DNA from 2 places in the Caballeronia sp. LZ034LL genome. Region 2 is predicted to be linked to the other one. Evidence: predicted binding sites of a transcription regulator. Region 2 holds the regulator's gene; the other holds the start of a gene.

Region 1 (15,944 bases), 2.8 Mb from region 2:
GCCGCAGAAGACGGCTGGTCCCGTGAATTGCTCGCCCGGACCGGCGCGACGGATCGCGACAGTCTCGTCGTGTGGCTGTGCAACGCGAACCAGACCGCCTACGCCACGCTCGCACCCAGCGTCTTCGCGTTTCGCGATCACCCTGGTGCCGCACGGTTGCTCGCGCAGGCCGGCCAGGAAATCGAAGCGCTCGTGGCTGCGCTCGACCCGCACGGCGCCTTGCCCATTGCCTTGTGCGGCGGGCTCGCCGTTCCGTACGAGCCGTTCGTGCCGCCTGGTCTGCGCGAGCGGATGCGCGCGCCGCGTGCAGATTCGGCCGCGGGCGCGCTCGAACTGGCGCGCCGGGCGGCGTCCGGGTCCAGAGAGGCTGCGGGCACTGCGCGATAAAATGGCGCACTTCGCGGCAGGTTCCTCCGCTCATCGCTCCGCACAGGGCGCGCGCAACCAGGTAGGCAGTGTACGCAGCGCACCCGGCGCCTGAGCCCACGACAAAGGCAGGCATGTACTCGGCCATCGCAACCGATCTCGACGGCACGCTTCTGAATAGCGACCACCAGCTCGATCCCTTCACCGCCGAAACCGTGCGCACGCTGGCGGCGCGCGGCGTGCCCGTCGTCATCGCGACGGGACGGCATTATCGCGATGTCGCCGGCATTCGCGACGTGCTCGGTGTCGACGCCTATCTGATTACATCGAACGGGGCGCGCGTGCATGCGCCGGGCGATCAGCGCATCTATTCGCGCGATCTCGACCCGGCCGCCGTGCGGCGCCTCGTGCAACCGGATCTCACGGGCACGCATGGGCGCGTCATCGTCAATCTGTTCGCCGACGACGCCTGGCTGATCGACCGTCATGCGCCCGAACTGCTGGTCTTCCACCAGGACTCGGGATTCAAATATGAAGTGATGGATCTGCGCGAGCACGACGGCGAGAACATCGCGAAGGTGTTGTACATCGGCGAGCCGGCGGATCTCAAGGAAGTCGCGGCGAATCTGGAACGCGAGTTTGGCGACTCGCTGTATGTCACCTATTCGCTGCCGGATTGTCTCGAAGTCATGACCTCCGACGTCTCGAAAGGCCGCGCGCTGCGTTTCGTGCTGGAACGGCTCGACGTCGATCCATCACAGTGCGTTGCTTTCGGCGACAACATGAACGACATCGATCTGCTCGAAACTGCAGGGCATCCGTTCATGATGAACAACGCCAATCCGGACCTCATCAAGCGGCTGCCTGATGTGCCGCGCATCGGCAACAATTTCGAGGCGGGGGTTGCGCATCAGCTGCGCAAGCTGTTCGGGATTCGCGACGAACTGGCTTCGCCGGGTTACCCGCAGGACTGACGCTGGTTCGAGCAAAACGCAAGACGGGCGGCTGGTGTGGTCCAGCCGCCCGTCGCGTTTTAGTGGTCTCCCGCGAGCGGGGCATGCGCGTGCTTAGCCGCGATGTCCCCAGTTGTTGCCATAACCGCGATGATCCCAGCCGGTGCGATTCCAGTGGCCTTGATCACGGCCGTCGTGCCAGCGCGGTGCTTCGTGACGGTAGTACGGTGCGCGATACATCGGCGCCGCCGGGCGGACATAAACGGGAGCCGGGGCCACATAGGCCGGCGCGCCGAGCGACACGCCGATGTGCAGATCGCTGTGAGCCTGAGCTGCGCCGACTGCACCCATGGCAAGACCGGCGGCGACGAGCATGTGAGTGACGATGCGCTTCATTGTGTTTCTCCTTGAAGGCGACGTGTATGTCGCATGAGTCCAATGTACGGGCGCAGCGTCTTACACGCTTCGACGACTTGTTACCGTATGCAAGGACGAAGTAAGGAGAAACGGAAACGCTCTGATTCGGAGAGCGTGCGTGTGAGCCCCGTCAGACGGGCCTCACACGCAAGTGGTTTGCAACAGATGCTTAACGGCGCGGCAAATCATAAGCAAGCTTCGTAATTCGGCATTACATTTGTCGCGCCGGTTTAATCATTCGAGTCTTCAAAGAGCGTGTCCATCAGCCTTAGTTGGCTGCCTTAATCGGCCTCGCGAGCAGTCTCCGCGAGCGGAAAACCCACCGTTTTCGGGTTGCCGCGAACCTCGGAAGGCTCCTGCCGGAATGCCTGACGCGTAAGCGACGGATAGACCAGCCCTGCGATGATCGCGCCCACGATAGGCGCAATCCAGAACAGCCACAGCTGATCCAGCGCCCAGCCGCCGACGAAGAACGCCTGGCTCGTCGAGCGCGCAGGATTGACCGACGTATTGGTGACCGGAATCGAGATCAGGTGAATGAGCGTCAGGCACAGGCCGATGGCAAGCGGCGCGAAACCCTTGGGCGCCCGGTCGTCAGTGGCGCCGAGGATCACGAAGACAAAGAAGAAGGTCATGGCGATTTCGCAGATCAGCGCGGCGATCATCGTGAAATGTCCCGGCGAGTGCTCCGCAAAGCCATTGGCGGCAAAGCCGCTCAGCGAGAAATCGAAACTCGGGCTGCCGATGGCGATCAGGTAGAGAACCCACGCCCCCAAGGTCGCGCCGATCACCTGCGCAACGATATACGGCACGAGATCGCGCACGGGGAAGCGCCCCGCGGTTGCCAGGCCGATGCTCACTGCCGGATTCAGATGGCAGCCGGACACGTGACCGATGGCATACGCCATGGTCAGCACGGTGAGACCGAATGCCAGCGCAACCCCCGCGAACCCGATGCCAAGCTCAGGGAAAGCAGCGGCAAGCACGGCGCTTCCACAGCCGCCCAGAATCAGCCAGAACGTGCCGAAGATTTCGGCCCCAAGACGTTTCGATAAATTCATGTTTCCGCCTTCGTGAAATGTGAATTGCCGGTGTTTCGAAAAGAGCACTTAATGAGCGCATCGAGCGCAGTTTAAGCGCGCTTTCTTTTGCAAATTGTCAAAATTGATCGATAAATCGGCGGATTCAACACGTGCGGAAGAATTTTAGGATTGTTCGGCCACGACAGTCTCAATAAGCTCGAGACGAAAAAAAACCGCCCCGAAGGGCGGTTCTCGTTGCGGTCACCGAAGACCGCATGCATGGAAGGGCGGCTTAGCCGACGGCAACCTGGCGCAACACCGGGCGCTTGGCGGCCTGGAGCATGGCGGTGTAGCTGTCGACGTAATTCTGCGCCATCGTCTGCGCGCTGAAACGGCGTTCGAACTGCGCGCGAATCTCGGTGCGCGAGAGTTCGTCCAGACGCTGCAACGCGCCCACGGCACCCTGCACGTCCTCGCAGATGAAGCCCGTCACGCCATGATCGATCACCTCGGGCACCGAACCGCGATTGAACGCGATCACCGGCGTGCCGCAGGCCATCGATTCGATCATCACCAGGCCGAACGGCTCGTTCCAGTCGATCGGGAACAGCAGGGCCTTCGCGCCCGACAGGAAATCCGGCTTCTGCGCCTCGTTGATCTCGCCGATGAACTCGACATCCGCATGCGACAGCAGCGGCTCGATCGTGGTCTTGAAATACTCCTGGTCGACCTTGTCCACCTTGGCGGCGATCTTCAGCGGCAGGCCGCTTTGCGCCGCGATCTTGATGGCCAGATCGGCACGCTTTTCCGGGCAGATACGGCCCAGGAACGCCAGGTATTCCGGCTTCTTGTGCGTTTGCGGCGTCAGCAGTTTGTTCGGCAGGCCGTGATACACGGTGTTCAGCCAGTTGGCCTGCGGCAGCGGTCCGCGCTGGTTGTCGGAGATCGAAATCACGTTCGCCTTGGTGAACGTGTTGAAGATCGGCTGCAGCTCCGGCAGGTCGAGACGGCCATGCAGCGTCGTCACGAACGGCGTGTCCAGCTGTGTGAACAGCGGAAACGGCATGTAGTCGAGGTGGAAATGCAGCACGTCGAACTCGTGCGCACGGCGGCGGACGGTTTCGAGCAGCAGCATGTGCGGCGCGAGGGCGTCGCGGATCGTCGGATCCAGACGCAGGGCGCGCGGCCATGCGGCTTCCAGGGTCGCCTTGGTTTGCGAATCGCCGCTGGCGAACAAGGTGACGTCGTGGCCCAGATCGACGAGTGCGTCGGTCAGGTACGACACTACCCGCTCAGTGCCGCCGTAGAACTTCGGGGGTACTGCTTCGTGCAACGGTGCAATTTGTGCGATTCGCATAACGTGACTCTCCTGTTTCGGGCGGAGCGGGCGCTTTCGCGTCAGGCTCAGGTCCCATGCCGGTGAAGGCGTCATTTAAGGCATCGCAGTCACGCTCCGGTCGAGCGCTCAACACATGCCATTTCGGGCGGGCCGCGCAGGTAAGACGCCGCCCGAGATCGGCCCGGAGATGAAGATTACATCGCGACCGGGTTATCCCTTACTGCTCATTATCGGGATCGGGAGCGGCATTTCACGTCATTTTTCAATCGCTTATCGTTGTTACAGCGCGAAACAAACGCTGTTACGAAGTCAGAAATTGCAGTGTTGTCAGCAATGTAGACGAATCACACATCTGGAAAAATGACCGCGCGGCAGTGTGTAGCACGGAGCGTTCCCGGCCGCCGAACCGGACGTTCGGGCGCCTCTGGCACGCCGTCATACCGAATAAACTTGCCGAATCTCCATTAAGTCAGACGAATAGCTGCCGATATCCGGTTCTTGCATCCACAGGTGCGCTGCGTTCCGTTTTCGCGCCGTGTAGGAAAAATTCCTACACACAACCTCCTCGAAATCCTGCGATGCTTCGGACACGTTCTCCGACAGCCGCGCCTTCGCGCATCGGCGACAATCGTCTGGCACAAGAGAACACGTGCGGGGCCGGTTTCGTCGCGTCTGCAGCGAACCGAGCAAACGTTCCCCCGCCGGCCTGACCAGCCACGTAACGATTCGGGGAAAAAGATGACGAACAGCGCTACGAGTACGCTCGTGGAAATCCGCGAGGTGAATCTGTCGTATGTGCTTCTCGCCCAGCGGCTTCTGCAGGAAGACCGCGTCTCGGCGATGTACCGGCTCGGCCTGTCCGAGCAGGTGGCGCAGGTGCTGTCCTCGCTGACGCTCGCGCAGGCCGTGAAGGTGGCGTCGTCGAGCCATCTGCTGTGCCGTTTCCGCTTCGACGACCACACCATCCTTTCGTCACTGGCCGACAAGGACAAGAGCGCGGCCCTCACGCAGGCGCACGCGGCGATCCTGCTGGCCGACAGTCCTGTCGCGCAGATCGGCTGACGCACGAAGCGAACGGCCGATGGCAACCAGAAGCGTAGTGGCGGAAGTCCGCGAGATCACGCTCGCGATCGAACTGATCGGGCTGGGCGCGCGCCTGCAACTGCTCGAAGCAGAGACGAGCCTGTCGCGCGACCGGCTCATCAAGCTCTACAAGGAGCTGAAGGGCGCTTCGCCGCCGAAGGGCATGCTGCCGTTCTCGACCGACTGGTTCATGACCTGGCAGCCGAACATCCATTCGTCGCTGTTCCACGGCATCTATCGTTTCATCCATGAGCACGGCGGCGCCGACGGTACGCAGAGCACGATCCAGGCGATCGTGAAAAGTTACCGGCTCTATCTCGAACACGCCGCCCTCTACGGCGACGAACCCGTGCTCTCGCTCACGCGCGCGTGGACCCTGGTGCGCTATTTCGAATCCGGCATGCTCCAGACCAACGCGTGCACCCGCTGCGGCGGACGTTTCGTCGCGCATGCGTACGAACTGCGCGCAGGCTACGTGTGCGGCCTGTGCCAGCCGCCGTCGCGCGCCGGCAAGACGCGCAAGACGCTGGCAGCGGCCGCGGCGGCGGAGCCCGCCCGGAGCCTTGCGGCCTGACGCCGCACCCGCCCGGGCCCGTTCTGCGGCGCGGGTTGCAACGTTTGCCGGCGGCGCGGACACGCCATCAAAGTTTTCCAGTCGAGTGCCGTAAACCACCTAACGGCGGTCTTACCGCATCAAAAACGTGAGGACTCGACTGTGCTGATTTTTGTTGGAGCGCTCGTGACATTGTTGTCAGTGTTCGGCGGCTATGCCATCGAAGGCGGACACCTCGGCGCGCTCATGCAGCCCGTCGAGATCCTGATGATCGTGGGCGCGGGCGTCGGCGCGTTCATCCTCGGCAACAACGTCAAGACCATCAAGGCGACCATCCAGGTCCTCCCGACGCTCTTCAAGGGCGCGAAGTACAACAAGGGCATGTACATGGAGCTGATGGGCCTGCTCTACGTGCTGCTCGCGAAGGCCCGCAAGGAAGGCACGCTGGCGCTCGAGGGCGACATCGAGGATCCGTCCAAGAGCCCGGTCTTCAGCCAGTACCCGCAGATTCTCGCGGATCACCACATCGTCGAATTCCTGACCGACTATCTCCGTCTGATGGTCAGCGGCAACATGAATGCGTTCGAGATCGAAAGCCTCATGGACGAGGAAATCGAAACGCATCACGTCGAGGGCGAAGCCCCCGCGCACGCGCTGACCAAGGTCGGCGACGCGATGCCTGCGTTCGGCATCGTCGCGGCCGTGATGGGCGTGGTGCACACCATGGCCTCCGCGGACCAGCCGCCCGCCATTCTCGGCGAGATGATCGCGCAGGCGCTGGTCGGCACCTTCCTCGGCATTCTCCTTTCCTATGGCTTCATCGGGCCGCTCGCCAACGTGGCCGAGCAGCGCGTGGCCGAGCAGACCAAGATGTTCCAGTGCATCAAGGTCACGATCCTCGCGAGCCTGAACGGCTATGCGCCCGCGATCGCGGTGGAGTTCGGCCGCAAGGTGCTGTTCTCGACCGAACGTCCGTCGTTCGCCGAACTCGAGGAACACGTCCGCCGGGTCAAGTCGAAGTGATGCCACGCTTCGCGCACGATCCATCGGTCAGGACCCAGCCATGAGCAACGACAGCGAACGTCCCATCTTCATCAAGCGTGTCGTCGGCAAGGGTGCCAAGGGCCATCACGGCGGCGCCTGGAAACTCGCCTATGCGGACTTCATGACCGCGATGATGGCGTTCTTCCTGCTCATGTGGCTGCTCTCCTCGACCTCGCCCGTGCAGCGCCGCGGCATCGCCGAATACTTCAACATGCCGCTCAAGGCGGCGATGGTCGGCGGCAAGACCGTCGGCATGGACAACAGCATCCTGATGGGCGGCGGCCGCGATATCTCCAGCGAAGAGCCGGGCGCCGCGCGCCGCTCGGAAGGCAGCACGCGGCTCGCGCAGCGCGCGTCATCCACGACCGACGAAGAACTCCTCAAGGCCGCGCAGGGCGAACTCGAACGCCGCGAGCAGGCGCGTCTGCATGATCTGCAGGTCAAGCTGATGGCCGCCATCGAAGCCAATCCGACCTTGCGCCAGTTCAAGCAGCAGATCCGCATCGAGGCGACGCAGCAGGGCTTGCGCATCGAGATCGTCGATACGCAGAAGCGCCCGATGTTCGCGCTCTCCAGCAACGCCGTGCAGCCCTACATGCGCGACATCCTGCGCGAGATCGGCCGGACGCTGAATGACGTGCCGAATCGCATCGTCGTGCAGGGCCACACCGACGCCGTGAAATACGCGGGCGGCGAGAAGGGCTACAGCAACTGGGAACTGTCGGCGGATCGCGCGAACGCATCGCGTCGCGAGCTGGTCGCGGGCGGCATGGACGAAGTCAAGGTGATGCGCGTGCTGGGTCTTGCGTCCACGCAGAATCTGAACAAGAAGGATCCGTTCGATCCGGAGAACCGGCGCATCAGCGTCATCGTGCTCAATCGCAAGACGGAACTGGCGATGCTGCGCGACGACGGCGGCGCGGGCGCGACGCTCGACAACGGCACGGACGCGAACGGCGCGCCGGCGACGCTCGGGCAACTGATTCCGGGCATCGCGGCGAGAAGCGCGGCGCACTGAGCGCATGAGCCCGCGATAAAGCGGCCTCATAACGCAGCCTCAAAAACAGCCTCGAAAACAGCCTCAAGACCGGACCCGTTTCGACCGTCAACACGGCAACGGCAAGAGACAAACATGATCAAGAACATTCTGGCAATCGATGACTCGGCCGCGATGCGGCAAATCATCTCGGCGACGCTGGCGGTGGCCGGCTACGAAGTGACGGTCGCATCCGACGGCGACGAAGGGCTGGAATGCGCGCTCGCCGAGCGCTTCGATCTCGTCCTGACCGACCATCATATGCCGGGCAAGAGCGGGCTCGATCTCATCATGGCCTTGCGCGCGAACCACGCGTACCGTGCGACGCCGATCCTGGTGCTCACGACCGAAGACGGCGAACCGTTCAAGAACGCGGCGCGCAGCGCGGGCGCGACGGGCTGGATCGAGAAGCCGCTCGATCCGGACTTGCTGACCGAACTGGTCGCGGCGCTCTCGGAAGACGCGCAGCACTGAAAACGTCGCAAACAGCAGCATTGAAACGCGCGCAGCACGGCGCCGATTGAACAGCATTCCAGCGGTGACTCAAGCATGACACTCGACATTACCCAGTTCTATCAGACGTTCTTCGACGAAGCCGATGAACTGCTCGCGCAGATGGAGCAACTGCTGCTCGTTCTCGACATCGCGAATCCGGATCCGGAAGACCTCGCGGCGATTTTCCGCGCGGCGCATTCCATCAAGGGCGGCGCGGCGACCTTCGGCTTCACCGCGCTCACCGAAACCACGCACATTCTCGAATCGCTGCTGGACCGCGCGCGCAACAACGAGCTGGTCCTGCGCCGCGACATGATCGACACCTTCCTGGCAACCAAGGACGTGCTCTCCGATCAGCTCGCGGCCTACCGCGCCAGCGAGGAGCCGGATGCCGCCGCGGCGTCGGCGATCTGCGCGAAGCTCGAACGCCTGAAGAACGAGAGCGCTGACGCCAGCGTGGCGGCCGTAGCGCCGGTAGCGGCGCACACCGAGCCGCCCGCGTTGCCGGGCACCGTGCATGGCGAGGCCGCAGCGCCGGCGTACGACGGCCCGAACGCACCGCCCGCGCACGTGCTCGCGCAGGCCATGGACATTCTCGAAGACGACGGCAACTGGGACGGCGCATTCGAACTCGCCGACAGCGGCAACGGCGTCACACATGCAGGAACCGTCGCTGAAGCGACGCCGGGACACACCGGCGCGCCGCGCGCGGAAGTTGGACCCCACCTGAAAATTACGCTACGGGGGGTGGGCGAGAAGGACCTGACGACTCTGATCGAGGAGTTGGGGAATCTGGGAAGCATCGTCGGGGAACAGAAGGCGGATGCCGAGTACGTCGTATGGCTCGACTCGGACGTTCCCGCCGACGACATCGTTGCCGTGTGCTGCTTCGTGATCGATGAAACGCAGATCACGATCGGCCGGGGCGACGGCGCGGCGCAAGCCATCGAGGCGCAGCCGGCAGCGGCCGCGCCGCACGCGGTGCAACCCACGCTACAGGAAGAGCAGAAGCAATCGCAGGCGGAACCGTCGCCTGCATCCGTGGCCGCTCACGAAGCAGTACCACAAGAAGCGGCAACGGCGGCGGGACAGCCCGCCGCCCAGCCGTCCAGGGCCGCAACGGGCGACGCCGAGAAAAAGGCGCGGCCGCAAGCCGCCGCATCGGCGGAAGGCAGCTCGATTCGCGTCGGCGTGGAGAAGGTCGATCAGCTCATCAACCTGGTGGGCGAGCTCGTGATTACGCAGGCCATGCTCGCGGAAACCACCAGCACGTTCGATCCCGCCTTGCACGACCGTTTGTTCAACGGCATGGCGCAGCTCGAGCGCAACGCGCGCGACCTGCAAGAGGCCGTCATGTCCATCCGCATGATGCCGATGGATTACGTATTCAGCCGATTCCCGCGCCTCGTGCGCGACATCGCCGGCAAGCTCGGCAAGGAAGTGGAACTCGTCACGTTCGGTCAGGCGACCGAACTCGACAAGAGCCTGATCGAACGCATCATCGATCCGCTCACGCACCTCGTGCGCAACTCGCTCGACCATGGCATCGAAACCATGGAAGCGCGCCGTGCGGCGGGCAAGTCCGCGACCGGCCAGCTCGTGCTGTCGGCAGCGCATCACGGCGGCAACATCGTGATCGAAGTGAGCGACGACGGCGCCGGCCTGCGCCGCGACAAGATTCTCGCGAAGGCGCAGAAGCAGGGCATGCAAGTGTCCGAATCGATGAGCGACGAAGAAGTCTGGCAACTCATCTTCATGCCGGGCTTTTCGACCGCCGAACAGGTGACGGACATTTCCGGCCGCGGCGTCGGCATGGATGTGGTCAAGCGCAACATCCAGTCGATGGGCGGTCACGTCGAGATCAGCTCGCGCCAGGGCGCGGGCACGACGACGAAGATCGTGCTGCCGCTCACGCTCGCGATCCTCGACGGCATGTCGGTCAAGGTGGGCAACGAGATCTTCATCCTGCCGCTCAACTTCGTGATGGAGTCGCTGCAGCCGGTGGCCGAGGACATCTACACGGTCGCCAACGGCGAGCGCGTGGTGCGCGTGCGCGGCGAATACCTGCCGCTGGTCGCGCTGCACAGCGTGTTCGACGTCGAAGGCGCGCGCACCGAACCGACCCAGGGCATCGTCACCATCATGCAGACGGAAGGGCGCCGCTTCGCGATGCTGATCGACGAACTCGTCGGCCAGCAGCAGGTGGTGGTCAAGAACCTCGAAACGAATTACCGCAAGGTGCACGGCATTTCCGCGGCGACCATCCTGGGCGACGGCAGCGTTGCGCTGATCGTCGACGTGGCCGCGCTCAATCGCGAGTCGCGCGTCCAGCACGGCGCGCACGCACATTAACACTACCCGACCAGACGAAAGACACAGGGAGCTCTCGTGGCAGACATTCAATCGATCAACGCAGCGCCGTCGAGCGTCACGCGCCGCGACGCGCAACAGGCCGAAGCCGCCGGACAGGAATTCCTCGTCTTCACGCTCGGCGCCGAGGAATACGGCATCGACATTCTCAAGGTGCAGGAGATCCGCGGCTACGACAACGTCACGCGCATCGCCAACGCGCCCGCCTTCATCAAGGGCGTGATCAACCTGCGCGGCATCATCGTGCCGATCGTCGACATGCGCATCAAGTTCAACCTCGGCCGGGTCGACTACGACAACCAGACCGTCGTGATCATCCTGAACGTCGCGCATCGCGTGGTCGGCATGGTGGTGGACGGCGTCTCCGACGTGCTCACGCTCACCGCAGAGCAGGTGATGCCCGCGCCGGAATTCGGCGGCACGCTGGCCACGGAATACCTGACGGGCCTCGGCACCGTCGAAGGCCGCATGCTGATCCTGATGGACATCGAGAAGCTCATGACGAGCCGCGAGATGGAATTGATCGACGCCGTCGGCGCATGAAACGCACTTAGCCAAGCAGGAACGAAGCCATGCTGAAGAAGTTGTCGATCCGCACGACGCTCACGCTCGTCGGTCTGTTGTTCGCCGGCTGCGCAGCGGTGATCGGCGCGCTCGCGCTCACCGGTCTCAACGCTGCGAACTCCGCGCTCACATCGCTCGCGCAGCAGGACATGACCGCGATGCGCGCGCTGTCCGAAACCTCGTCGTATCTGCTGCGCTCGCGCGTCACGCTCGACCGCGTGCGTTCGCTCGCCGAGGCGGGCAACGATGCGGAAGCGCAGAAGGCGATCGAACGCGGCCAGTATCTGCTCGGCAAAAGCAACGAGAACTGGAAGCTCTATCTCGACACGTCGAAGCCGACGCTGCCGAAGGACATTCTCGACGCGCTCGTCACGCAGCACGACGCGCTGCTCAACACGGGCGTGGAGCCGGAGTTCGCCGCGATCCGCGCCAAGGACATGGCCGCGTATCACGCGATCGCCGACACGAAGATCAGCCCGATGTTCGTCGCCTTCGACCAGGCCGTGACGACCGCCGTCGCCGCGCAACAGGATCATGCCGAGCGTGCGCGTGCGAGCACGGCGTCGCAGGTCGCCGCGCTCAACGTGACGATCGGCGCGGTGCTTGCGCTGGCGGTGCTGATGCTGATCGGCACGCGCATGGCGCTGGCGAGCCTGATCGTCAAGCCGATCAACGAGGCGGTCGAGCATTTCGACCGCATCTCGAACGGCGACCTCACGCACACCGCGCACAGCAACCAGGGCAATGAGATCGGCCGCCTGTTCGCGGGCATCGAACGCATGCGCGGCAATCTGACCACGATGGTGGGCGCGGTGCATCGCGGTGCGGAATCGATCGATGTCGGCGCGCACGAGATTGCGAGCGGCAACACGGATCTGTCGCAACGCACGGAAGAGCAGGCGGCATCGCTGCAGGAAACGGCGTCGAGCATGGAGCAGCTCACCAGCACGGTGAAGCAGAACGCCGACAACGCACGCCAGGCGAGCCAGCTGGCCGTGAATGCATCGGATATCGCGTCGCGCGGCGGCGAGGTGGTCGAGCAGGTCGTCGACACCATGCATGCGATCGCGTCGAGTTCGAGCAAGGTCGTCGACATCATCGGGGTGATCGAGGGCATCGCGTTCCAGACCAACATCCTCGCGTTGAACGCGGCCGTGGAAGCGGCGCGCGCCGGCGAGGAAGGCCGCGGCTTCGCGGTGGTCGCGGGCGAAGTGCGTTCGCTCGCACAGCGCAGCGCGGCGGCGGCCAAGGAAATCAAGGCGCTGATCGGCGACTCGTCCGCCAAAGTGGACAGCGGCACGGAACTCGTGGCGCGCGCCGGCGCGACGATGGGCGAGATCGTGCAGGCCGTGCGTCGCGTGACCGACATCATGGGCGAGATCAGCGCGGCGTCGGAGGAACAGTCCGACGGCATCGAGCAGGTCAACCGCGCCGTCACGCAGATGGACAGCGTGACCCAGCAGAACGCCGCGCTCGTCGAGCAGGCGGCGGCCGCCGCTGCGTCGCTCGAAGAGCAGACGCGTCAGTTGAAGGGCGTCGTCGCGCAATGGCGTGTCGACGGTGCCGCGCCCGTGCGCAGCAGCGCCACGACGGCCGCCGCCCGGCTCGCGCCGGCTGCGCGCATCGAGCCGACGCGGCCTGCTGTCCTGAAAAGCGCGTTCAAGCCGTCGAAGCCGGTTCAGTCCGCGAAAGTTGCGGCAGAGCCTAACGTCGTGACGGAAGCGGCCGTTATCAAGGAAGTTGCAAAGGTAGCCGCGAAGGAACCGGCAAAGAAAGTGGCCGCTCCCGCGCCGCGCAAAAGCGCACCGGCCGCAATGCCCGCGCCGCGCGTCAAGGCGACGACCGCCGACGACGGCGACTGGGAAACCTTCTAAGCCTTCATTCAATCAAGTGCGAAACGGAACGACCATGCAGGCAGCGCGCGACATTATCGACGAGCAGCGTTTCTTCGGAACGCCGGGACGTCGCGCGGGCGCAGGGTCTTCCCACGCCACGCAGTTTGCGAGCGCGACGGACACGCCACATCAGGCATCGGCAGCGATGCCGGGGAAGCACGAATCATCATGACGGCCACGCGCAACCCGCGCCTCGATCTGCCCGCCCCGGTGCGCGGCGAAGTCGAGCGCGATTTCGAATTCACGGCGGCGGACTTCGCCCGCATCCGCGAGCTGATTCACCGGCGCGCGGGCATCTCGCTCTCGGACCACAAGCGCGACATGGCCTACAGCCGTCTGGCGCGCCGTCTGCGGGCCTGCGGCATCGACACGTTCAAGCACTATCTCGACCGCCTCGAAACCCACGAGGACAACGCCGAGTGGGAAGCGTTCGTCAATGCGCTGACCACGAACCTCACCGCGTTCTTCCGTGAGTCGCATCACTTTCCGATCCTGTCCGAGTTCGTCAAGCGCCGCCAGCAGCCGTTCTCGGTGTGGTGCTCGGCGGCGTCCACCGGCGAGGAGCCGTATTCGATCGCGATGACGCTGGTCGAGGCGCTGGGCGAACACGCGGCGCGCCAGTGCACGGTGTTCGCCAGCGACATCGACAGCCAAGTGCTGGCCAAGGCAGATGCCGGCGTGTATTCGCTGGACCAGGTCAAGACCATGCCGGTCGAGCGCCTGAAGCGCTTCTTCCTGAAGGGCACGGGTTCGCATGCGGGCCTCGTGAAGGTGCGTCCCGAGCTGCGCGCGATGGTGAACTTCGGCCGCGTGAACCTGACCGATGCGCGCTACGACGTGAAAGGCCCGTTCGACGTCATCTTCTGCCGCAACGTGATGATCTACTTCGACAAGCCGACGCAAGGTCAGGTGCTGTCGCGCTTCGAGCCCTTGATGAAACCGGGTGCGCTGCTGTTCGCGGGGCATTCGGAAAACTTCACTTATGTGTCGCAGGCCTTCAGGCTGCGCGGCCAGACCGTGTACGAACTGGCGCGCGACGCCAAGCCGGGCGCGGCGTCGAAGAGCGCACGCGCGCTGGCGGGAGAGGCGGCATGAGCGGACTGCCTATCGCGTCGAATCTCTATTACGACAATCACTTCAAGAAGCCGGGCGTCAAGCTGCTGCCCAACGAGTTCTACATGACGAGCGAGGACATGGTCCTCGTCACCGTGCTCGGCTCGTGCGTGGCGGCGTGCATCAACGACCGCACGGCGGGCATCGGCGGCATGAATCATTTCATGCTGCCCGACGACGGTTCCGATGCGTCCCATGCGTCCTCCGACTCGATGCGCTACGGCGCCTACGCGATGGAAGTGCTCATCAACGAACTCATCAAGCGCGGCGGGCGGCGCGAGCGCTTCGAGGCGAAGGTGTTCGGCGGCGGCGCGGTGCTTGCGGGCATGACGACGATCAACATCGGCGACCGCAACTCGGAGTTCGTGCGCCGCTATCTCGCGCTGGAAAAGATCCGCATCGTCGCGGAAGACCTGCAGGGCATGCATCCGCGCAAGGTCGCGTTCATGCCGCGTTCGGGTCAGGTCATGGTCAAGAAACTGAAGACGCAGCACGACCCCGTGGTGGTCGAGCGCGAGCAGGCGCTGGTGCAGCGCACGCCGGAAGAGCGCGCCGAACGGCTCGCCCGGGCGCGTGCCCGTGTCGAACTGTTCCAGTCGAATGCCGGTGCTGCAAAACCGCGCGTCGAACTCTTCACCAGTTCGGCAAGCACGCTCGCGAAGCCGCGCGTGGAACTGTTCGGCCATGCGGCCCGCAGCCTGCGCGGCACGAAAACGCCGGAGGAAGCATGAGCCTGAATCACGCGATCCCCGCAAAAACATCCGCTGCGCCGAAGATCAAGGTGCTGTGCGTCGATGACTCCGCGCTCGTGCGCAGCCTGATGACCGAAATCATCAATTCGCAACCCGACATGCAGGTGTGCGCGACCGCGCCGGACCCGCTGGTCGCGCGCGAACTCATCAAGCTGCATAACCCGGACGTGCTGACGCTCGACGTCGAAATGCCGCGCATGGACGGTCTCGATTTCCTCGAGAAGCTGATGCGCCTGCGGCCGATGCCGGTCGTGATGGTGTCGTCGCTGACGGAGCGCGGCAACGAGATCACGCTGCGCGCGCTCGAACTCGGCGCGGTCGATTTCGTGACGAAGCCGAAGGTCGGCATTCGCGACGGCATGCTCGACTATGCCGAGAAGCTCGCCGACAAGATCCGCGCCGCGTCGCGCGCACGCGTCAGGCAGCACGCGCATCCGGCGAGCGCGCCGGCGCAGGCGAGCCCGCACAAGCCGGCGCCGCATTTCAACAATCCGCTCGTTTCGACGGAAAAGCTCGTGATCGTCGGCGCCTCGACGGGCGGCACCGAGGCGATCCGCGAAGTGCTGACGCCGCTGCCGCCCGACGCGCCCGCGGTCATGATCGCGCAGCACATGCCGCCGGGTTTCACGAAGTCGTTCGCGCAGCGTCTGAACGGTCTGTGCCGCATCACCGTGAAGGAAGCGGAGCACGGCGAGCGCGTGTTGCCGGGCCATGCGTACATCGCGCCGGGTCATGCGCACCTCGTGCTTGCGCGCAGCGGCGCGAACTATGTCGCGCATCTTTCGGATGCGCCGCCGGTGAACCGGCACCGGCCATCGGTCGACGTGCTGTTCCATTCGGCGGCGCAGCACGCGGGCAAGAACGCGATCGGCGTAATCCTGACCGGCATGGGCCGCGACGGCGCCGCCGGTCTGCTCGAGATGCAGCAGGCGGGCGCGTACA
Region 2 (15,944 bases):
GTGACAGCTACCGCATGCATTGCCTTGGCGCTCAGACCGTGCGCCGAGACAAGCCGTGGGGAAAGGCTCGGTCGATTATAGACGGAACGTTTGGACGGCGGCACAGGGCGACAGCACGACCGGACGGGCGTTTACCCGAATCGTGTGATGCTTGAGGCGCAAGCGGGCATCGAGATTGCAGCGCCGCGCGATGGACGGAGTCATGGAAAACAGGTATCCTCTCGGATTCGCGTGGGCCTTGCAGCTGGCTTTCTTCGAGCCGCTTGCCTTGTTACCTTGTAAATAAGCAGCCCACCGCCGATGCGCCCGTAGCTCAATGGATAGAGTACTGCCCTCCGAAGGCAGGGGTTGCTGGTTCGATCCCAGCCGGGCGCGCCAATCTCAATGAGGTAATGAAAACGACTGGCCCGCTCTACTCGGCGGGCTTTTTTGTGCGTCGACTTTTTGCGGACTTATTCAGTCCGTTCTGCGAGATGCTTAATGTTTGCGGTTTTCACAGTTCCTGATGACGCTGCAGAGATCACCGAGCAAATTGGGACGAAGTACAAGTTTTGGTTCGAGGATGAGCATCTAGGCCGAGCTCTCTTCAAGGAGGGACGTCCGAACACCGGCGAGAACTGGGCTGAAAGGCTAGCTGCGGAGCTCGCCCTTGTGGTGGGTTTGCCCCACGCGTACTATGAGCTTGCAAACTTTCGGCAAAGAACGGGCGTCATCAGCAAGAGCTTCGTCCCGGATGGCGGTCGCTTGATCCACGGCAACGAATTGCTTGGCGGGGTTGAAGCGGCGGCCGACGACGCCGATACAAAGTTTTACCGGGACCGAAGCCACACAGTGAGCCGTGTCTTCTCGTACTTTCGTGCAGTGTCAGAGGTGCGCCCGCCGGTGGATTTTTTGGCTTGCCCCGGAATTGAGACAGCAATTGACGTGTTCGTCGGATACCTTATGTTCGACGCTTGGATTGCGAATCAGGACCGGCACAATCAGAACTGGGGATTGGTGCGTGGATTCGGCAAGGACGTTCATCTTGCCCCTTCCTATGATCACGGGTCGAGCATGGGTCGAAACGAAACAGACGAACGCCGAATACAGATCTTGACGACGCGCGATTCGCGTCAGCAGATGTCGGCATATGTTGCTCGCGCTACTTCCGGCCTGTATCCGCCAATGGCGACGGAGAAGGCAAAACCACTGTCGACCATTGACGCTTTCGGATATGCCATGAAGCAGCGCCCAGCCGCCGGGGCAGCATGGCTCAACAAACTACGTGCGGTAACACCCGACGTCATTGCGTCGCTTGTTGATCTAATTCCGGGAACACACGCCACGGAAGTTACCAAAGAATTCACCAGGCAGCTTTTGCAGCACAACTGCGCAAGGCTGCTGGCCCTTTAGGGGAAGAAGATGGACACACTGTTTGTCGCTTGGCAAGATGCCGAATCAAGGGAATGGATTCCTGTGGGTCAGCTAACCCGTGTGGACGGCATCTACAAGTTTGCGTACACACGAGGCGTGTTGCGCGCGCCCAATTTTCATCCGTTCGGGCGTCTCAGCGATGTACATGCGACGTATGAGTCGAGCACCCTGTTCCCGGTGTTCGCAAATCGTGTGATTCCGAAGTCCCGCCCCGAGTACCGGGATTACCTTCGGTGGATCGGTTTGACTAACTTGGATTCTGACCCATTGAATGTGTTGGCCATGACCGGAGGCGTGAGAGGAACAGATTCAGTCGAATTGTTTCCTCAGCCCAAGCGGACTGCCGACGGACGTTACCAGATCTCATTTTTCGCCCGCGCGCTGCGGCACATTCCGAAGAGTTCGCTAGATGCTATTGCGAGCCTCAAGCAAGGCGATACGCTTCGGCTCTTGCGCGACTGCCAAAACGGACATGATGAATTCGCATTGTGCCTGTCTACGCTTCCGCCATCGCATCTCGTCGGCTATTGCCCCAAATACTACGCGCGAGACATCACAAAATTTTTGACGGAGGATCCTGGAGCCGTTTCCGTCACAGTCCGGTGCGTGAACGTCGATGCGCCGCTGGACATGCGACTGCTTTGTACAGTAACAGCGCCGTGGGGCAACGGATATGCTCCGTTTGTGAATCATGCGGACTTCGAGTTGCTTGGACGGGAGACCGCCGCCGCGTAACGGTGTGCGCCTGACCATGACGCCTGATTTTGGCCGTGTTCTCGAACAGAAGATGACCGTCGTCGTTTGAGCGGTACCAATTATCTTTTTCTGCGTGAATTTGCCGGCGATCTTTAAGGTTGTAATTTCTAGGTCGAATATTCGACTGAACGGTCCGGTCCGCATCCATCGGCTGAAGTATGACCGGCCCGTTCTGACGGGCGGGCAACTGGCCATCGATCAAGCCCCCCGGCATACCTTGCGCTGTCACAGCGTAATGCACTTGCGCCGACTACCGATCGGTCATTCCGTGCTTCCAACTTTCCTCGTTGATTACGTTTGATCTTCTTCATAGACGTAGCCATTGATGCGCTTTGACCCGGCGCACTCGCGCCGTACACGATCGGCAACGCGTCACCCGATCAACACGCCGAGGATCGTATGGAAGAGTCAATGAGGCTCACAAATACTAGTGACCTTACGACTCTGAAGGAAATATCTAGGACGTGACTGGACGGAAGCGGTTTGTAATAAATCGACTCCGAAGGCAGGGGTTGCTGGTTCGATCCCAGCCGGGCGCGCCAATCTCAAGACTCCCGCTACGCCCCACCCGTCGTCCCCCACCCGAACTCCCGTTCCGCCAGCCATCTCCGGTAAGCCACCGACATCCGGTCGCACCTCTGATGCAGCTCCGCATCGAGTTCCAGCGGCAAGCACCTCGGCCATTGCGATTCGACTATCGGCGTGTCCTGCATCAGGATCTCCATATTGAAGTCATAAAGCTCCCGATCGCTGTGCGTCGAGTCGTCTTCATGAATGGAGACGAGCCACGCCCGCGTTTCCGTCTCCGACACCGGCGACGCCACCAGCATGATGTGCAGCGCGCCCTGCCCGCCGGCGGCCATCTTCGTGAGGCTCGCAATCAACGGCCGCCTGACGCGATACACATAGTCGATCATCGCGCCGTCGTCCTGCCCCGGCATGCCGGCCGGTTGCCAGTAACGGCACTGCCGCGCTTCGAGTCCGCCATCCACAGGAACGACTTCGTAATCAGGCACCTCGGTATGCGCCTGCTCGCCCAGAATCCCCGCGTGCACGAAGGAGAAATGGGCCATGTCGAGAAAGTTCTCGACCACTCTCGGTGCCGATGACCTCACCGTCTGCGGCGCAAGATTGATACGGCGCCCGCCGGGCACATCGGCTTCCGGATAGAAGTCGAGTGCATACGCGGGCTCGCCGAAACACATCCAGACCACGCCGTACTTCTCCTCGCTGACGAAGGTCGTCGCGCAGGCGCGTTTCGGCGGACGCAGTGCGGGATTCGACGGGATATGCAGACATTGCCCCTCGATGTCATACCGCCAGCCGTGATAAGGACAGGTGATCCAGTCGCGCGATACCGTTCCGAGCGACAGCTGCGCCCCGCGATGCGGACAGTAGTCGCGCCACACATGCGCTGCACCGAGACTGTCCCGCCACACGACGATGCGCTCATCCGCGACGACGAATCCTCGCGCCCCGCCCTCCGGCACGTCCTCACTGTTGCAGACCGCCAGCCATTCGCCTTGCAGGGAAGAAGCGTTGTTGTTCATTGTCATGAGCCGTAAGCAGGAAGCGGAAAGCGGGAGGATTCAAGACACCGCATTCTCCCCAACCGATCCTGCAGCGAAATCGCAAAAAGTAGCAGAATAGCGGGTCGCGCGACGGTGCAACCCGATGCAACACCTTCGCACCGCTTCCCGCGACGGGGCCGCAAAAAAAGAGACAGCAGCACACCATAACAGCAAGAAATCACCATCCAGGGGTTCATATGGAGCAGGCGCATCAACCGGCACGCCGGATCCAGGCTTTCATCGGGTCCGGGCACCGGAGTCCCGAACGGGAGCAGGCCACGCTTCGTGTCTGGATGGGGACAGCAGTGCTGCTCGCGTATGGCCTCTTCGAGTGGTGGCGCCCGTCACACGATGCCTCGATGGTCGTGCGGCTCGTCGCCCTCTATGTGTCCTACGGCGCCCTGACGCTGTTCGTCGTGAGCCGCGCGAGCGCCACGTCCCTGACGCGCCTCACGCTCACGACCATCGCCGATCAAGCCTTGCTCGGACTTGCGCTCGCGGCCGGCGGCGCCAGCGCGCTGCCGCTCATCTGGGTGATGTTCTGGTTCCTGATCGGCTCGGGATGCCGCTATGGCAAGCGCACGCTCGCGGTGTCCTGTGCGACGGCGCTCATCGTGGTGATCGCGCTCGGCCTCGGACAACCGTGGTGGCATGCCAATCTGCCGGCCGCGATCGGCCTGGGATTGAGCGTGCTGGGGGCATCGGTGTATCTGAGCGTGCTCGTCGACCGTCTCGGCAAGCTCAATCTGGATCTCGCGCGCCAGGCGTCCACCGATCCGCTCACCGGACTGTCGAATCGCTATGCGCTGGAGAAGATCGTCAACCGGGCGATGGCCGCGCCGCCCACCAGCCACGACGCCGATGACGCCACGGCCCTGCTGCTGATCGACCTCGACGGTTTCAAGGAAGTGAACGACACCTACGGGCACGCCGTCGGCGATGTGCTGCTGCAATCGTTCGCCCATCAGCTCGAGGCGCGACTGCGCCGGACCGACACCATCGCCCGGCTCGGCGGCGACGAATTCGTCGTGCTCGCGCATCAGGTGCGGGACCGCTCGGCGGTGCTCGCCGTGGCCGACAGCATCCATTCGGCGCTCGCCGCCATCACGTCAGTGCAGGAGCGGGCGGTATCGGTGTCGGCGAGCATCGGCGCCTGCCTGCTGTCCGGCGCGACGATCGCGCGCCCGTCCGACATGAACACGGTGCTGCGCGCCGCCGACCGCGCGATGTATCGCGCGAAAAGTCTGGGCGCCGGCAAGACCGTGTTCGCCGAAACCCACGACTTCGAAACCAGCTAAAAAAATGGCCCGCATCGCTGCGGGCCATCCGTGTCATGCGTCACCGTTCAAGCGTCGGGTTTCACGCTTCGGCGCCGGTCCAGGCCTGTTCGCGCAGCTTCGTGCGCAGACGCGCCACCGCCTGGCTGTGCAGCTGGCACACGCGCGACTCGCTTACTTCCATCACCGCACCGATCTCGCGCAGGTTCAGGCCGCGCTCGTAGTACAGGCTCATCAGCAGCTTCTCGCGTTCCGGCAACCGGTCGATGGCTTCGATCAGCGCGCCGCGCAGGCTGTCGTCCATCAGCGCGGACAGCGGATCCGAACGATCGACGCAATAGCGGTCGAGGAACGGCTCGTCATCGGCGGAACGGTCGAAGTCTTCGTAATAGATCAGCTGCGCGCCGTGCAGGTCCTGCAGCATCGACTGATACTCGTCGAGCGGCATGTTCATGTGCTCGGCAATTTCCGTCTCGCTGGCGGAGCGGCCGAGGTTCTGCTCGACCTTGTGCACCGCCGATTCCACCTCGCGCGACGTCTTGCGCATGCTGCGCGGCAGCCAGTCGTTGGCACGCAGTTCGTCGAGCATCGCGCCGCGGATCCGCTGGCTCGCATACGTTTCGAACTGCGCGCCCTGGTCTTCCTTGTAGCGGCCGGCCGCGTCCAGCAAGCCGATCATGCCGGCCTGGATGAGATCGTCGAGATCGACGCTCGCCGGCATCTTGGCGACGAGCTGAAGCCCCAGCCGGCGAACGAGCGGTGCATATTTCGTCAGCGTTTCGGACTGTGAGAGTTTGCCTTGGGCGTTATACATCTTGGTCACCTATCTTGATCACATCGACGCCGTGCTGCTCATGGCCAGTTCGTGAAGCGCGGCTGCACGATGCGCCGTCTCCCGTCCGCCCTGCTCAGAGTCGCCAACCGGAATTCGCGCGTCCGCCTGGCCGTTCGCCGCACGCGCATACGGCGCGGGGCGCATCGGCCAGTGCAGGAGCTCCGCCGCAATCGCGCGGTAGTCGCGTGCCGCGGCCGTGGCCGGGAACGCTTCGACTGCGCAGCGTGAGAGTTCCTTAGCCCGAGCGACGCGCGCATCCTCGGACACATATCCCGCCTGCACCAGCGACACAGCCAGATACCGGCTTGCGACGCCCGACAGGTTGTCGAACGCGACCGCCGCATCGGCCGGGTTCTGCACGTGATTGATCAGCACGCGGAACTGGCCGATCGCATGGGCGTAGTGCAGACGCTTCATGCACGCATACGCCTCGGTGATCGCCGACGCGGCTACCCGCGTCACAACGAGAAAGTCATGCGCCTGCGCCGCGAGCGACGAGAGCGCGCCATACCGGTCCAGCTGCGCGTCGATCAGCACGATGTCCGCCGGACCATCCAGCAGCGCGCGGCATTGCGCGGCGTCATGGCTGATGCGTTCATCGCGCGGCGCCGCGAGCAGCGAGAAACCGAACGGCGTGCGCCCGGCGGCGTCCGCGAGCGTGCTGCGGCCCGTCATAACCGCGGCGGCGGCGCCGGCATCCTCGATACCGACGAGCCGGCTGGCCGAAGCCGCGTTGCGATGCTCGTCGATCACGAGCACATCCTTGCCATGCACCGACAGCGCCGCGCCGAGATTCACCACCGTCGACGTACAGCCGATTCCCGCCGGGCCGCCCACAACCGCCACCACACGCGAGCCAGCTCGCGTGAGGAGCCGTCGCAGACCTTCTGCCTGATCGAGCACGAACTTATCCAAAGTGCACCCCATGCATGTCGGTCGAGGCACGCGCGGACAGCGCGGAAAGCAGCGCGGGGACTTCTTCGTCGTTCGGCACGAACGGCGAGCCGTCGCGCGGAATGCAGAACGCGCTCTTGATGAGGAAACGCTTGGTCGCGACGTACAGGTTCTCCGGCACCTTCTGTCCGGTCGAGACGTAATGCACCGGCAGCTTGTAGCGGATCACCGTGTCGAGCACGCCGCCGAGATTGGTGGCTTCATCGAGCTTGGTCAGGATGCAGCCCGCGAGCGGCGGCTGGTCCGGCGCGCTCTTGTAGGCCTGCACGACTTCGTTCAGCGTGTCGCCGTGGCTCGTCGCGTTGAGCAGCAGGATGCGCTGCACCGGATGGCCCGCGCCGCACAGCATCGCGATCTGGTCGGAGACCATGCGGTCGCGCTGGCTCATGCCGATCGTGTCGATCAGCACGATATGTTTGTTACGCAATTCGGACAGCGCCAGTTGCAGGTCGGCGGCGTCCTTCACCGCGTGCACTGACACGCCCAGGATCTTGCCGAAGATGCGCAGTTGCTCGTGCGCGCCGATCCGGTAGCTGTCGGTGGTAAGCAGCGCAACCTTGCTGGCGCCGAAGCGCATCACGCAGCGCGCCGCGAGCTTCGCCGTGGTGGTCGTCTTGCCGACGCCCGTCGGGCCCATCAGCGCGAACACGCCGCCGCGCTCCATCAGCGCGTCTTCGCTGTCCATCACCGGAATGTTGCTTTCGAGGACTTGCTGCACCCATTCGAGCGCGCCTTCGACACTCTCCATCTCCGGCATGTTGTCCATCACCATGCGCACGAGCTGCGCCGAGAAACCGGCCGAGAACAGGCGCTTGGTCAGCGCGCCGCCCGTCGGGTTGCGGCGCTGGCGCTCGCTCCACATCAGGCCGGCGAAGTGCTCTTCCATCATCTCGCGCATCGACGAGAGTTCGTTCATCACCGTGTCGTTGACGACCTGCTGCATGCGCGCGCGGATCGCCTCGGTCACGACCGCCGCCGCATTCGCGGGCAGGCCTTCGAAGACGCTTTCCGGCGTGGCGGGCGCGGCGGCCGGCGCCGGCGTTTCAGCGTGCGGCGCGCTCGTGTTGATCTTGTGCGCGGCGCGGCGGGCAGCGACCTGCGCGGCTTCGCGCGCCCAGTCCGGCGTTTCGACCTTCTGCTGCACGGCCGGCTGCGGCGCCGCTTCGGCGCGGGCCGGCTGCTGCTGACGCAGCGCAAATTTGCCGGCTTCCAATTCGGTCGACCGGGCGGTCGACTGGACCGGCGCCTGCGACAGCGTCGTCACCGGCACGCCCATGCCGCGCGCAATCGCTGCCGACGGCGTGAGCGGGCGGTTCGACGGCATCGACGCCTGTTGCGCCAGACGCTTCGCGTGTTCGATCAGCCACGGGTTGGTGTCGGCCATCGTGGGGGACGTGTCGTCGGCGGAAGAAGCGAAGTCGTCTTCGTCGTCGGCCGTTGCGCCGAACACGGAGGAAAACACGTCGCCGTTCACGTAGGGGTTCGTGGCTGCCTGCTGTTTCACCGGGATCGCTGCCGCCGCTGCGGCCAGCGCCGCGCGCGACGCGCCGCCCGAACGCACCGCCTGCTCCTGCGCGGCGGGCGAGATCGAAGCGATGTCGCTGTCCGCCACCGCGACGATTTCGACCGAGCCGTCGTCCAGCGTGCGATTCGACAACACCACGGCATCGGGACCGAGCGTTTCACGAACCTGGCGCAGTGCGTCACGGCTGTTCGCGCCGATGAATCTACGAATGTTCAAACTTGCCCCCGATGAGGTGTGATACGGCGATCGTTGCGAGCGAACCGGCCTGCCTGCCTGCCGGTCCCGCTTTTCAGTGAAGCCATTATTGCGAAGTTCCCCTTAAGCCCATCGCTGGATAAAGGGTGGGAAAAAGGGGTATTTCGGCTGATGGACGGCTGATCGACACCTCAGGGCCGGAACATGGCGCGCCCGCCGCCGGCAAATGTTCCCGGACCGCGTGTGGCCGAACGCGTGCCCGAACGCGTAAGCTGGAGGGCACGTCGCTCACCGTCCGGCACCTCTCCGGCATCGAACCGAGGCGTTTCCGGACATTTCAAGGAGACTTCATCGCATGATGTCCGCTGCTTCTCACGCCTCTTCCGAAAGCCAGACCACCGGCGCCCGTCTCGTCGTCGATGCGCTCGTTCATCACGGCGTCGAGCGCGTGTTCTGCGTGCCCGGCGAGAGCTTCCTCGCCGTGCTCGACGCGCTGCACGACGAAACCGCGCACATCCAGACCATCGTCTGCCGCCACGAGGCCGGCGCGGCGAACATGGCGGAGGCAGTCGGCAAGCTGACCGGACGTCCGGGCGTGGCGATCGTCACGCGCGGGCCCGGCGCGACGCATGCGTCGATCGGCGTGCACACCGCATTTCAGGATTCGACGCCGATGCTGCTGCTCATCGGCCAGTGCGCACGCGATCACATGGACCGCGAGGCGTTCCAGGAGATCGATTACCGGCGCATGTTCGGCCAGATGGCGAAGTGGGTCGCGCAGATCGACGACCCGCGCCGCGTGCCGGAATACCTGAGTCACGCGTTTCACGTCGCGACGGCCGGGCGTCCCGGACCGGTCGTGCTCGCGCTGCCGGAAGACATGCTGACCGAGACGCTCGCCGCCATCCCGCCGCTGCCGCGCTACCAGCGCGTGGCGGCCGCGCCCGCGCCGGCGCAGATGGAACGCCTGCGCGAGCTGCTCGGCAATGCACGGAAGCCGTTCGTGATCGCGGGCGGCAGCGGCTGGACGGAAGAAGCCACGCAGGACTTCGCGCGCTTCGTCGAGCAATGGCAGTTGCCGGCGGGCTGCGCATTCCGCTATCAGGACACGCTGTCGAACGAGCATCCGAACTACGCCGGCGATGTCGGGCTGGGCATCAATCCGGCGCTCGCCGCGCGCGTGCGCGACGCCGACGTGCTCTTCGTGCTCGGCCCGCGCATGGGCGAATCGACGACGGGCGGCTACGCGCTGCTCGACATCCCGAAGCCGAGGCAGACGCTGATCCACGTCCACCAGGGGGCGGAGGAACTCGGGCGCGTCTATCACGCGGATTTGCCGATCGTCTCGGGCATGCCCGAAATCGCGGCGATGCTGGCCGCGCTGCCGCCGCCGCGTTCCATCGCGTGGGCCGGCGAGGCGGAAGCGGCACACGCTGCGTATCTCGACTGGCGCGAGCCGCGCCCGATGCTCGGCGATGTCCAGCTCGGCGAGATCATGCGCCAGCTCGCCCAGACCCTTCCCGCCGACGCCATTCTCACCAACGGCGCCGGCAACTATGCGACGTGGCTGCATCGGCATTACTCGTACCGGCAGTTTCGCTCGCAGGTCGCACCCACCAGCGGCGCGATGGGCTACGGCGTGCCTGCCGCGATCGCGGCGAAGTCGCTGTACCCGGAGCGCACGGTGATCGCGTTCGCGGGCGACGGCTGCTTCATGATGTCGAGCCACGAGCTGGCGACGGCCATGCAATATGAATTGCCGGTGATCTTCATCGTCGTGAACAACGGCCAGTACGGGACGATCCGCATGCATCAGGAACGCCACTATCCGAACCGCGTGCATGGAACCGGACTGACCAACCCCGACTTCGCCGCCTACGCGCGGGCGTTCGGCGCGCACGGCGAACTCGTCGAGACAACGGGCCAGTTCATGCCCGCGTTCGAGCGCGCACAGCGTTCCGGCCTGCCTGCCGTGATCGAAGTCCGCATTCCGGCGGAACAGAGCACGCCCGGCGCGACGCTCGAACACATTCGCCAGCAAGGCAGGCGTTAGCGGACAAACTTTCAGTCTGCTTGCAGTGCGCTCCCGGTGGCGCTAGAGTAGCCCGTCCAAAACCACCGGGAGTAAGTCATGCTGAAGATTTTGGCGTTGTCGTTGGCGATGGGAATGTCGGGTGCGGCGTTCGCGAAGGCGGATTGCACGGCGCATCCGAAAAGCGAATGGATGAAGGAGTCCGACGCGAAGGCCAAGCTCGAGGCCGAGGGCTACAAGATCCGCAAGTTCAAGGTCGATGGCAACTGCTACGAGATCTACGGCCACGACAAGAACGGCAAGAAGGTCGAGATCTATTACGACACGAAGACGCTCGCGGTCGTGAAGTCGGAAGTGGAATAAGCGTCATGTCTCCGCCCGTGACCCGGCCCACGAAAGTCTGGGACATCTGGGTTCGGCTCACGCACTGGGCCGTCGCGGGCATCGTCCTCTGGAACCTGTTCGGTCCGACCGATTTCACTCACCGGCTGCTCGGGTATGGCGCGGCGGGTCTGGTCGCCGCGCGCATCGTGTGGGGCTTCATTGGGTCGCGATACGCGCGCTTTTCCGCGTGGTGGCCCAAGCGCATGCATCTCGTCGGCTATCTGCGTTCGCTGGCCGCCAGGCAGCCGATGCACCATCTTTCGCACAATCCGCTCGGTGCGTTGATGGCCCTCACGCTCTGGTGCCTGATTCTCGCGCTCGCGCTATCCGGCTGGATCATGCGGCTCGACGCCTTCTGGGGCGAAGACTGGCCGCAGGAGATCCACAGCTGGCTCGCGGTCGCGGTGGAAGTGTGCGTCTGCGTGCATGTCCTCGCGGCCGTGCTGATGAGTGTGTGGACACAGGAAAATCTCATCAAAGCGATGCTGACGGGCAACAAGCGCGATCCCGAAAAAGAAAAAGCCCCGTAACCGGAGTCACGGGGCCTTCACCCGAAACATCAACCGCAAAAGCTGGCGTGCTTACTTGCCGCCCACGCTCTGCAGCGTCGTCCACTTGCCGCCGACGACCTTGTACAGCGTGATGCCGCCGTTCTTCAGATCGCCCTTCGTGTCGTATTCCAGATGCTTCGCCGTCACGCCCTGCATGTCGGTCTTCGCGAGGAACGGCAGGTACTTGGCCGGATCCGTCGAGTTGGCCGCCTTCATCGCGGTGAACATGGCCATGGCGCCGTCGTAGGCGTACGGCGAGTAGGTCTGCACGTCTTCGTTGAAGCGCTTCTTGTACTTCGCTTCGTAGGCCGGGCCGCCCGGCATTTCGTTCATCGGCAGGCCGGCGAGCGAGGCCACCGTGCCGTCGGCCGAGTTGCCCGCGATCTTCAGGAACGTGTCCGTCTTGACCATTTCGCCCGCCATCAGCGGCGCGCGCAGGCCGAGCGTCTTCATCTGCTTGACCATCGGAGCGGCTTGCGAATCGGCGCCGCCGTAGTACACGAGGTCCGGATTCATCGACTTGATCTTGGTCAGGATCGCCTTGAAGTCCACGGCCTTGTCGTTCGTGAATTCACGGTCGACGATCGTGCCGCCTGCTGCCTTCGCCGCCTTCTCGAACTGGTCGGCGAGACCCTGGCCATAGGCCGTGCGGTCATCGACGATCGCAATTTTCTTGACCTTCAGGTTCTTCACCGCGAACTCACCCGCGACCGAGCCCTGCTGCGTGTCCGAGGTCATCATGCGGAACGCCGTCTTGAAACCCTGCGTCGTGTATTCCGGCGCCGTGGCCATGGCGATCTCGGGAATGCCCGCGTTCGCGTAGATGCGCGAAGCCGGGATCGTCGTGCCCGAGTTGAAGTGCCCCAGCATGCCCTTGATGCCGCCATCCACGAGCTGCTGCGCGACGGTCGTGCCGGTGCGCGGGTCGGCCTGGTCATCGGCCGATTCCAGCACGATCCGAACCGGCTTGCCGCCGATCACCGGCTTCGTCGCGTTGAAGTCTTCCACCGCGAGCGTGATGCCGTTCTGCATGTCCTTGCCGTAGTGCGCCTGCGCGCCCGTCAGCGGGCCGGCGTAACCGACCTTCACGTCTTCCGACGTCTGCGCGACTGCCGTCCCCGCGAACAGGCCGGCGAGCGTCATGGCTGCTGCCAGCTTGGTCATCGTGTGCTTCATAGCTTCTCCTGGTTCCAGTGTGGATGGCAGCGCGTGCCGGGATCGCCGTGCCTGCTGCCGCTTGTTTGAATGTTCCTGATCCGACCGTCCGAGGGGTAACTCAGCCGATCGTCATCAAATTGGCATTGCCGCCTGCCGCCGCCGTGTTCACGCTCACCGAGCGTTCCGTCAGCAGACGTTCGAGCGCATAGTCTTCGCCGTCGTGGCCTGCGTCGGCGAACGCTCCCGCAGCCACGCCCTGCACCGATACGATCGGTCCCGGACGCTTCGCGACTTCCTTCACCAGCGACAGCAGTTCATCGCTGTCGCCTTCGAACAGCACGGCGTCGAAATCTTCCGCCGCTCGGCGAACCTGTGCATACGGCTTGAGCGCCGCCGGCAGCGACGCCGCCAGTTGCTCACCCGCCGATCCACTGAACAACGCGCGGTTGCCCGTCGCGAGCACTGCCGCGAACTGCGCGCGCGCGCCGCTTTGCGTCGCCGCCACGCACAGCACCGTGCCGCGCGCGCCGAGCGTATAGGTGTTGCGTTCGCCCGTCGGGCCGGTCAGCACCGCCGTCGCGCCCGCCATCACATGCTGCAGATAGCCGTCGCAACGCGCGGCCGTGTGCGGATCGCGCTCGCCGATCGCCCAGTCGCGCAACGCGGTGAGCGCCGCGGCCGGCGTGTCCTTCGTCGCGGCCGGATCGACGGTCAGCGCGGTTTCCAGCGACTTCGGCAAACCGCTCGGGCGCTTGGCCAGGAGGCGTTGCAGATACAGCGCGCCACCCGCCTTCGGACCCGTTCCCGACAGACCTTCGCCGCCGAACGGCTGCACGCCGACCACGGCGCCGATCACATTGCGGTTCACGTAGATGTTGCCCACGTGCGCCCGCGAAATGACATGCGCGATGGTTTCGTCGATGCGCGTATGGATGCCGAGCGTCAGGCCATAGCCGGTCGCGCGAATTTGGTCGAGGAGTTTATCAAGGTTCGATCGGCGGTAGCGAACCACATGGAGCACCGGGCCGAACACTTCGCGCTTCAGTTCGTCGATGTTCTCCAGTTCGATCAGCGTCGGCGGCACGAAGGTGCCTTGCGCGCAGTGGTCCGGCATCGGCAGCTGCACGACGTTGCGGCCTTTCTCGCGCATCGCGTCGACGTGCGCATCGATGCCGCGCTTCGCGTCCGTATCGATGACCGGGCCCACGTCCGCCGAGAGCCGGTCCGGATTGCCCACCGCCAGTTGATTCATTGCGCCGGTGAGCATCTCGAGCGTGCGGTCGGCGACGTCGTCCTGCAGGCACAGCACGCGCAGTGCCGAACAGCGCTGGCCGGCCGAGTCGAACGACGATTGCAGCACGTCGGCCACCACCTGCTCCGCGAGCGCGGACGAATCGACGATCATCGCGTTCTGGCCGCCGGTCTCGGCGATCAGCGGAATCGGGCGGCCGTCCGGATCGAGGCGCTCGGAGAGTTTCTTGTTGATGAGGCGCGCGACCTCGGTCGAGCCGGTGAACATCACGGCGCGGGTGCGCGGATCGGCGACCAGCGCCGCGCCCACCGTTTCGCCATTGCCCGGCAGCAGTTGCACCGCGCCCGCCGGCACGCCGGCCTCGCGCAGGATGCGCACGGCTTGCGCGGCGATCAGCGGCGTCTGTTCCGCCGGCTTCGCGAGCACCGGATTGCCGGCTGCGAGCGCGGCGGCGACCTGGCCCATGAAGATCGCGAGCGGGAAGTTCCACGGGCTGATACACACGACCGGACCCAGCGGACGGTGCGTATCGTTCGAGAACTCGCCGCGGATCTGCGCGGCGTAGTAGCGCAGGAAATCGACGGCTTCGCGAATCTCGGCAATCGCATTCGGCAGCGACTTGCCCGCCTCGCGGATGATGAGGCCCATCAGCGTGTGCATCTGCGCTTCGAGCAGATCGGCGGCGCGGGTCAGGCAGTCCGCGCGGTCTTCGACCGGCGTCGCCTGCCAGATCGGCGCGGCGGCGACGGCATTGGCGATAGCCGCGCTCACCTGTTCAGGCGTTGCCTCGACCACCGTGCCGACGAGATCGCGCAGATCCGACGGATTGCGCACGTCGCGGGCGACGCCGTTGCTCGCGGCATCGTCGGCCGACGCGCCTTCGAGCATCGGCTGCGCGCGCCACGGATGATTGGCGCTCGCCAGCAGCGCCGACGACAGCGACGCCAGGCGATGCTCGTTCGACAGATCGAGGCCCATCGAATTGGGCCGCTCGTCGCCGTAGAGATGGCGCGGCAGCGGAATCTTCGCGTGCGGCGCGCCGAGCGGCACTAGCTTCTGCGCTTCGTCGATCGGATCCTGGACGAGGTCCTTCACCGGAATCGATTCGTCGGCGATGCGGTTCACGAACGACGTGTTCGCGCCGTTTTCGAGCAGACGGCGCACGAGATACGCGAGCAGCGTTTCATGGGTGCCGACCGGCGCATACACGCGGCACGGACGGTTGAGCTTGTCGCGGCCGGTGACTTCCTCATAGAGCGGCTCGCCCATGCCGTGCAGGCACTGGAATTCGTACTGGCCGGGATAGTAGTTCTGGCCCGCGAGGTGATAGATCGCCGACAGCGTGAATGCGTTGTGCGTCGCGAACTGCGGATAGACCGCGTCGGGCGCGGCCAGCAGCTTCTTCGCGCACGCGAGATACGAGATGTCCGTGTAGATCTAGCGCGTGTAGACCGGATAGCCTTCGAGGCCGTCCACCTGGGCGCGCTTGATTTCCGTGTCCCAGTAGGCGCCCTTCACGAGGCGGATCATCAGGCGATGGCGGCTGCGGCGGGCGAGATCGACCAGATAGTCGATCACGAACGGGCAGCGCTTCTGATAACCCTGCACCACGAAGCCGATGCCGTTCCAGCCGGCGAGTTCCGGATCGAAACAGAGCGCTTCGAGCAGATCCAGCGAGAGTTCGAGGCGGTCGGCTTCTTCCGCGTCGATGTTCAGGCCGATGTCATAGCGGCGCGCGAGTTGCGCCAGCGAACGCACGCGCGGCAGCAACTCGTTCATCGTGCGTTCCTGCTGGGCGCGCGAGTAGCGCGGATGCAGCGCGGAGAGCTTGATCGAGATGCCCGGGCCTTCGTAGATGCCGCGCCCGCCGGCCGCCTTGCCGATCGCATGAATGGCCTGCTCGTAGGACGCGTAGTAGCGCAGCGCGTCTTCCTCGGTCGTCGCGGCTTCGCCGAGCATGTCGTACGAGTAGCGGAAGCCGCGCGCCTCGAACTTGCGGCTGTTCGCCAGCGCCTCGGAAATGGTCTCGCCGGTGACGAAC

Evidence for each region. The regulator FliA, encoded in region 2, starts transcription of late flagellar genes. The targets are predictions, from matches to a motif close to CTAAAGTTTNNNNNNNNNNNGCCGNTA.
Region 1: the regulator FliA is predicted to act here: its motif matches at 5,822-5,848, upstream of motA (flagellar motor stator protein MotA).

What each region holds. Positions count from the first base shown of each region.
Region 1 is NZ_JARUXR010000001.1:99,676-115,619, forward strand. It holds gene QCE83_RS00465 (BadF/BadG/BcrA/BcrD ATPase family protein) at 1-387, shown strand, start outside; gene QCE83_RS00470 (Cof-type HAD-IIB family hydrolase) at 501-1,340, shown strand; gene QCE83_RS00475 (hypothetical protein) at 1,434-1,715, opposite strand; gene aqpZ (aquaporin Z) at 2,018-2,797, opposite strand; gene QCE83_RS00485 (glycosyltransferase family 4 protein) at 3,051-4,115, opposite strand; gene flhD (flagellar transcriptional regulator FlhD) at 4,836-5,159, shown strand; gene flhC (flagellar transcriptional regulator FlhC) at 5,179-5,754, shown strand; gene motA (flagellar motor stator protein MotA) at 5,896-6,756, shown strand; gene motB (flagellar motor protein MotB) at 6,797-7,795, shown strand; gene QCE83_RS00510 (response regulator) at 7,910-8,287, shown strand; gene cheA (chemotaxis protein CheA) at 8,363-10,660, shown strand; gene cheW (chemotaxis protein CheW) at 10,697-11,221, shown strand; gene QCE83_RS00525 (methyl-accepting chemotaxis protein) at 11,251-13,116, shown strand; gene QCE83_RS00530 (CheR family methyltransferase) at 13,306-14,232, shown strand; gene cheD (chemoreceptor glutamine deamidase CheD) at 14,229-14,981, shown strand; gene QCE83_RS00540 (chemotaxis response regulator protein-glutamate methylesterase) at 14,978-15,944, shown strand, end outside.
Region 2 is NZ_JARUXR010000001.1:2,939,661-2,955,604, forward strand. It holds tRNA gene QCE83_RS13560 (tRNA-Arg) at 303-378, shown strand; gene QCE83_RS13565 (HipA domain-containing protein) at 481-1,392, shown strand; gene QCE83_RS13570 (HIRAN domain-containing protein) at 1,402-2,148, shown strand; gene QCE83_RS13575 (aromatic ring-hydroxylating dioxygenase subunit alpha) at 2,727-3,719, opposite strand; gene QCE83_RS13580 (GGDEF domain-containing protein) at 4,034-5,038, shown strand; gene QCE83_RS13585 (RNA polymerase sigma factor FliA) at 5,100-5,831, opposite strand; gene QCE83_RS13590 (MinD/ParA family protein) at 5,850-6,767, opposite strand; gene flhF (flagellar biosynthesis protein FlhF) at 6,760-8,547, opposite strand; gene QCE83_RS13600 (thiamine pyrophosphate-binding protein) at 8,885-10,579, shown strand; gene QCE83_RS13605 (PepSY domain-containing protein) at 10,658-10,921, shown strand; gene QCE83_RS13610 (cytochrome b/b6 domain-containing protein) at 10,927-11,472, shown strand; gene QCE83_RS13615 (branched-chain amino acid ABC transporter substrate-binding protein) at 11,524-12,669, opposite strand; partial or broken gene putA (trifunctional transcriptional regulator/proline dehydrogenase/L-glutamate gamma-semialdehyde dehydrogenase) at 12,770-15,944, opposite strand, start outside.